2 regions of the Micromonospora sp. NPDC048063 genome follow, and region 1 is predicted to be linked to the other one. Evidence: predicted binding sites of a transcription regulator. Region 1 holds the regulator's gene; the other holds the start of a gene.
The links. The regulator HspR, encoded in region 1, represses chaperone genes until heat shock. The targets are predictions, from matches to a motif close to TTGAGTNNNNNNNACTCAA.

Region 1 (3,405 bases):
CGGCCGACGGCGGCGGGACCGCGCTCGGCGCCGAACTGGAGGCGCTGCGCAAGGACCTCGACGAGCGGACCCGGGACCTGCAGCGGGTGACGGCGGAGTACGCCAACTACCGCAAGCGGGTGGACCGGGACAAGGGTCTGGTCACCGAGCAGGCGACCGGCGCGGTGCTCGCCGCGCTGCTGCCGATCCTCGACGACCTGGACCGGGCCCGCGAGCACGGCGACCTGGTCGGGCCGTTCGGCACGGTGGCCGAGCAGCTCACCACGGCGCTCGGCAAGTTCGGGCTGACGGCGTTCGGCGAGCAGGGCGACCCGTTCGACCCGACCCGGCACGAGGCGGTGGCCCACCAGACCTCGGCCGACGTCACCGAGCCGACCTGCGTGCAGGTGATGCGCCGGGGCTACCAGGTCGGGGAGCGGCTGCTGCGACCCGCCATGGTCGCGGTCGCCGACCCGGAGTAGTGCGCAACGACGACCGGATCGTCCCGCCCACCCCGAACGGGTGGGCGGGACGGTCGGTCCCCAGGTAGGGAGGGGGTGGACCGGTGAGTTCCAAGGACTGGATCGAGAAGGACTTCTACGCCGTGCTGGGCGTGGACAAGGCCGCCTCCGGCGACGACATCAAGAAGGCCTACCGGAAGCTGGCGCGGGATTCACACCCGGACCACAACCCCGGTGACCCGAAGGCCGAGGAGCGTTTCAAGGCCGCCTCCGAGGCGTACGCGGTGCTCGGCGACGACGCCAAGCGCCGCGAGTACGACGAGCTGCGCTCGCTGTTCGGCTCGGGCGCGTTCCGGCGCAACGCCCGTGGCGCCGGCCAGCCCGGCGGCATGCCGTTCGACGTCTCCGACCTGTTCGGGGGCGCGGCCGGTGGGGGTGGCGACCGCCGCTTCGGCGGGGCCGGCTTCCAGGACCTGTTCAGTTCGATCTTCACCGGCGGCGCCGCTGGTCCCGGCGGCGGGCCGGCCGCACCCCGGGGCCCGGCGCGGGGCCGGGACGTCGAGGCCGAGGTGGCCCTCGACTTCGGCGACGCCGTACGCGGGGTGACCGTCCCGTTGACGCTGCGCGCGCCGGGGGTCTGCGACACCTGCCACGGCAACGGGGCCAAGCCCGGCACCCAGCCGCGCACCTGCCCGGTGTGCCACGGAGCCGGGGTGACCACCCGCAACCAGGGGTCGTTCAGCTTCTCCGAGCCGTGCCGCAACTGCCAGGGCGTGGGCACGATCGTGGAGGAGAAGTGCCCGGAGTGTCAGGGCACCGGCGGGGTCACCAAGACCCGCACGCTGAACGTCCGCTTCCCGGCCGGGGTGGCCGACGGCCAGAAGATCCGGCTGGCGGGGCGGGGCGAGCCCGGCGCGCGGGGCGGCCCGGCCGGGGACCTCTTCGTGCACGTCAAGGTGCGACCGGACGAGCTGTTCGGGCGTACGGGCGACGACCTCACGCTGACCGTGCCGATCACGTTCGCGGAGGCCGTGCTCGGCACGGACCTGCGGGTGCCCACCCTCGACGGCGCGGTGACCCTGCGGGTGCCGCCGGGCACGCCGAGCGGCCGGATCCTGCGGGCCCGCGGCAAGGGGGTGGTCCGCCGTGACGGGCGGGCGGGTGACCTGCTGGTGACCCTCGACGTGGTGGTGCCCGCGCGGGTGTCCGACGAGGCGCGTACGGCGTTGGAGAGCTTCGCCGCGCAGACCCCGCCGGCCGCCCGGGAACATCTCGACGCGCGGGTGCGTCGATTCAGTTGACCCGGTGTTCAGTCGGCTCGGTGGAGTGCACGCGGAGGTGAGCGGGATGTCGGACGAGTTCGTCGGTTCGGGTGACCCTGCCTACGAGGCCAAGGTGCTGATGATCTCGGTGGCGGCACGGATGGCGGGGATGCACCCGCAGACCCTGCGCCAGTACGACCGGCTGGGCCTGGTCCAGCCGGGCCGGGCGGCCGGCGGTGGCCGCCGCTACAGCGTGCGGGACGTGGTGCTGCTGCGCGAGGTGCAGCGGCTCAGCCAGGACGACGGCATCAACCTGGCGGGGGTCAAGCGCATCATCGGGCTGGAGCGGCTGCTGGAGCAGGCCCAGCAGCGGGTGGCCCGGCTGGAGGCGGAGCTGGACGCCGCGTACCGCCGGATCGCCGAGCTGGAGTCCTTGGCCCGCTTCCCGGGCAGCGACCTCGTCCCGACCAACCGCACCTCCACCGCGCTGGTGGTCTGGCGTCCCCGGCGGGGCCCCGACCGCTGACGACACCTCACCGCGCCCGGCCGCCCTCCCGCAGCCGGGCGCGGTCGTCTTTCCGCCGCCGCCACCGCCCGGGACGTGCGTCGTCTCCGCAGGCGCCCGCGGTTGCCGGTTCCCCGGCGGGGACGGCGCCGGATCCGCTAGCCTCAAAATCAGGTCCAACCATCTCAATCCGGACTGTGATGGCAGGGGGAGCCATGACGGAAGCGGCGAGGAAGGTTGCCCAGCAGACCGAGGACCGGCTCGACGAGGTGGCGAAGAACGTCCGGGAGAGATTCGACCGGTTCACCGAGAGCCGCTTCACCGACGAGATCAAGAACGGCAGGTTCGCCGACCAGGTCGACCACGGCATCGACCAGGGACGCGACGAGGCGAGACGCCGCGAGCAGGGCGGATCGGAACACTGACGTTCCGCCGACGTGCGGGCCGGGACCCACGGGGGGTCCCGGCCCGTTCGCCGTCCGGAGGCGGGCCGGGACGCCAGAGGTCCCAGGCGGGGGTCCCGGCCCGTTCGCCGTTGTGAAGTGCGGGCCCGGGGGTGCGCCGTGCGGGTGCGTGGGGCGCTCAGGCGATGCGGCGGTTCTCCCGGACCAGGCCGCCCTCGCACCAGTCCCGGTAGACGAAGAGCTCCGGCCGGGCCAGCAGCGCCCGGCTGTTGTACGCCCAGGTGCGTATCAGGTCGTCGCCGTTCCGCTCGGCCTGCTCGACCAGCTTCCGGAAGCGCCGCTTCGGGTGGGCGCGGAAGTTCGTCCGGATGCCGTCGGCGGCGTAGATGTAGAGGCAGTGCAGGGCGAACCGGCGGGCCGGGCAGGTCGCGTCCATCGCCAGGTCGAAGAGCACCGCCACCAGCCGGTCACCGGAGACCAGCAGGTCCCAGTCCGGCGGCATGGAGGTCAGCGGCACGGAGTCGGGCTGGAAGGCCCACGCGCGCAGCTCGGCGGGGGTCGGATCGACGGGGTTGGCAAAGCCGTGGAACGTCGACTCCTGCACGCTCACCGGCCAACCTTCCGCTCTCGTCCGCGGGGGCTCAGGCCGTCCGCGACCTCTGGCTGCTGGGGCGAAACGGTAGCCCGGCGCGTTCACCGGCGGTAGGCCCCGCCGGAGGCAATTCGACAACCGTTGGGCGAGGGCCGGGCCGACCGTACGGTCGACCCGGCCCGGACGGTGCCGTCGGTCAGTC
Region 2 (3,405 bases), on a different contig from region 1:
TCGACGGTCAACCCGGCCCGTTCCCGCTGCCGGGGCAGCAGGTGGTCCCGGGCGATGGCGACCTTCTCCTCCTCGGTGTACCCGTCCAGGGTGACCAGCTCCATCCGGTCCAGCAGCGGGCCGGGGATGGCCTCCACCACGTTGGCGGTGGCCAGGAAGAGCACGTCGGAGAGGTCGAGGTCGACCTCCAGGTAGTGGTCGCGGAAGGTGTGGTTCTGCGCCGGGTCGAGCACCTCCAGCAGGGCGGCGGCCGGGTCGCCGGAGTAGCCGACGGCCAGCTTGTCGACCTCGTCGAGGAGCACGACCGGGTTCATCGAGCCGGCCTCGCGCAGGGCGCGCACGATCCGGCCAGGCAGCGCGCCGACGTACGTGCGGCGGTGGCCCCGGATCTCGGCCTCGTCGCGGACACCGCCGAGGGAGACCCGGACGAAGTTGCGCCCGAGCGCGCGGGCGACCGACTCGCCGAGGCTGGTCTTGCCGACACCGGGCGGGCCGGCCAGGGCGAGCACCGCGCCGGAGCCGCGGCCACCGACGACGCCGAGGTTCCGCTCGGCACGCCGGTTGCGCACCGCGAGGTACTCCAGGATGCGGTCCTTCACGTCGGCCAGGCCGGCGTGGTCGGCGTCGAGCACCGCGCGGGCCGCGGCCAGGTCGGTGTTGTCCTCGGTACGGGTGCTCCACGGCATCTCCAGCACCGTGTCGAGCCAGGTGCGGATCCAGCCCGCCTCCGGGGAGGCGTCGCTGGCCCGCTCCAGCTTGCCGACCTCGCGCAGCGCCGCCTCGCGTACCTTCTCGGGCAGGTCGGCGGCCTCGACGCGGGCGCGGTAGTCGGCGGAGCCGTCCGGCTCGTCCTCGCCGAGTTCCTTGCGGATGGCGGCGAGCTGCTGGCGGAGCAGGAACTCCCGCTGGGACTTCTCCAGCCCCTCGCGGACGTCGGTGTTGATCTGCTCGGCGATCTCCTGCTCGGCCAGGTGGTCCTTCACCCAGCCGACGAGCAGTTCCAGCCGGGCGGTGACGTCCGGCGCGGCGAGCAGCTCGGTCTTCTGGGCGAGGCTGAGCCAGGAGACGTAGCCGGCCGAGTCGGCCAGCTCGGAGAGGTCGGTCATCCGCTCGATCGCGTCGATGACCTGCCAGGCGCCGCGCTGCTGGAGCACGGACGTCATCAGGGCGCGGTACTCGCGGGCGAGTTCGCGGGCGCGGCCGGCGGGGGCGGGCTCGTCGAGTTCGGTCGCCTCGACCCAGAGGGCGGCGCCGGGTCCCGGGACCCCGGAGCCGATCCGGGCGCGGGAGAGGCCGCGGACGACGGCGGCCGGTTCGCCGCTGGGCAGCCGGCCCACCTTCTCGATGGTGGCGACCGCGCCGATCGGGCCGTACTCGCCATCGAGGCGGGGTACGGCGAGCAGCTTGCCCTCGCCGGTGGCGCGGGCCGCGTCGACAGCGGCCTGGGTGGTGGGGTCGAGGGTCACCGGGATGACCATGCCGGGCAGCAGCACGGCGTCGGTCAGGGGCAGTACCGGAAGAGTTGCCATCGAACACCTGCTATCGCGTTGAGTTGAGCGTGTCCAACTCAAGTAACAAAGCGTTCCCCTTGTTCCGCACTGTGACCCAGACCACTTCCCCGCGCCACCTGGCGCGTCCGGGAGCATCAACTCACGCACCGGCGCCGAGGCCGCGGCGCTCGCCGGCCACGCCGACGTGCTGGCCACCCGAACTCCCCCGCCTTTGCGCCGGCCGCGCCGATTTCCCGCGATAACGCGACCCGCCGAAATGAAAACGACGCGTATTGTTGCGCAATTGCGGTGCGATAGGTCAAACTTTGACCACACCCCGCCCCACACAGGGAGTAATTGGCGATGGCGAGAAAAGTAATCACTGTTCTGACCGACGACCTCGACGGCGGAAAGGCTGACCGGACCGTCGAGTTCAGTCTGGACGGCGTGGCGTACACCATCGACGTCTCCGACGAGAACGCGGGCGTGCTGCGCAAGGCCCTCGACCCGTACATCAGCGCTGGCCGGCGGATCGGGCGCGGCACCGTCGACGTCGGGCGGGCACCCCGCCGGGCGGGCACCCCGGGCGGCGCGGGAATGGACCGGGAGCAGAACCGGGCCATCCGGGAATGGGCCGTCAAGAACGGCTACAAGATTTCCGAGCGCGGCCGCATCCCGGTCGAGGTCGCCGAGGCGTACAAGAACCGCTGACCTGGCGCCGGGTTCACGCTCGCGTCCACGCGGGGTCACGCTGCGGAATCAGCGGGGCCCCGCCGGTCTTTTCCCACGGCCGCCCATTCGCACGGCCCGCATCCGGCGGCGGACGCATTCGCGGGCGGCGCATTCGCCGAGCGGCCCCCACGGATCGCCGGGCGACCCCCGAGTGACCGCGCCGGGCGGATTCCCGCGACCGGACGGAACCGGGATCCGGCCCGAGGACCGGCGACCCGCCCAAGGCGGCGAAGCGGCCGGTGGCGACCCGGGCGGCCCCGGGCGCGGGTGATCACCGCCACGATTCGTGCCCGCGCGACCCGAGACCGTCGCACCCCCGGAGTGTAATGAGCGACAGCTTTGTCGGGCATTACGCAAACGCATCTCGGGGGTGGCGGATGACGCGCTGGTGGAGCCAGACGGCCGGCGGGTTGCCCCGCACGTTCTGGTACCTCTGGACGGCCACGCTGATCAACCGGCTGGGTAGCTTCGTCGCCATCTACCTCGGCGTCTACCTGGTCTCGGTGCGGGGCTTCAGCCCCGCGTACGCCGGAGTGGTGATCGGGTTGCACGGGGCCGGCAGCGCGGCGGGGAGCGTGCTCGGCGGGGTCGTCGCGGACCGGTGGGGGCGGCGGCCGGCAATGCTGGCCGGCAACGTGGCCGCCGCCGCCGCGGCGCTGTCGCTGGGCCTGAGCAACCACCCCACGGCGGTCGCGGCGCTCACCCTCCTGCTCGGGCTCTTCCTCGGCGTCGCCCGACCGGCCTTCACCGCCACCATCATCGACGTGGTGGGCGAGCGGGACCGGCTGCGCGCCCTGACGCTCAACTACTGGGCGATCAACATCGGGTTCGCCGTCGCCGCGACCGTCGCCGGCCTGCTGGTCCGCGCCGATCCGCTGCTGCTGTTCCTGGTCAACGCGGCGGTGCTGCTCGGCACCGCCGCGCTGATCGGGTTGAAGGTGCCCGAGTCGCGCCCCGCCCCGGTCACCGTCGGGCAGTTCACCCGCGCCGACTCCGGCGGGCTCGGCACGGTGCTGCGCGACCGGGTCTTCCTGACCTTCACCGCCCTCACCGGGCTGGCCTGGCTCTGCATCCAGGGCAGCGTGATGCTCCCCGTCGCGTTGCAGGCCGACGGCCTGCCGGCGTCGGCGTACGGGCCGGTCATCGCGGTCAACGGGCTGATGATCGTACTGGGGCAGCTCTT

Region 2: a site for HspR is predicted at 1,553-1,571, ahead of lon (endopeptidase La). Genes of this name have one in related genera too.

The regions. Positions count from the first base shown of each region.
Region 1 is NZ_JBIDBG010000018.1:40,574-43,978, forward strand. It holds gene grpE (nucleotide exchange factor GrpE) at 1-461, shown strand, start outside; gene dnaJ (molecular chaperone DnaJ) at 545-1,741, shown strand; gene ACGFZ2_RS28835 (heat shock protein transcriptional repressor HspR) at 1,788-2,228, shown strand; gene ACGFZ2_RS28840 (hypothetical protein) at 2,423-2,632, shown strand; gene ACGFZ2_RS28845 (hypothetical protein) at 2,790-3,221, opposite strand; gene ACGFZ2_RS28850 (cation:proton antiporter) at 3,400-3,405, opposite strand, start outside.
Region 2 is NZ_JBIDBG010000001.1:222,978-226,382, reverse strand. It holds gene lon (endopeptidase La) at 1-1,529, opposite strand, end outside; gene ACGFZ2_RS01065 (Lsr2 family protein) at 1,854-2,201, shown strand; gene ACGFZ2_RS01060 (MDR family MFS transporter) at 2,600-3,405, shown strand, end outside.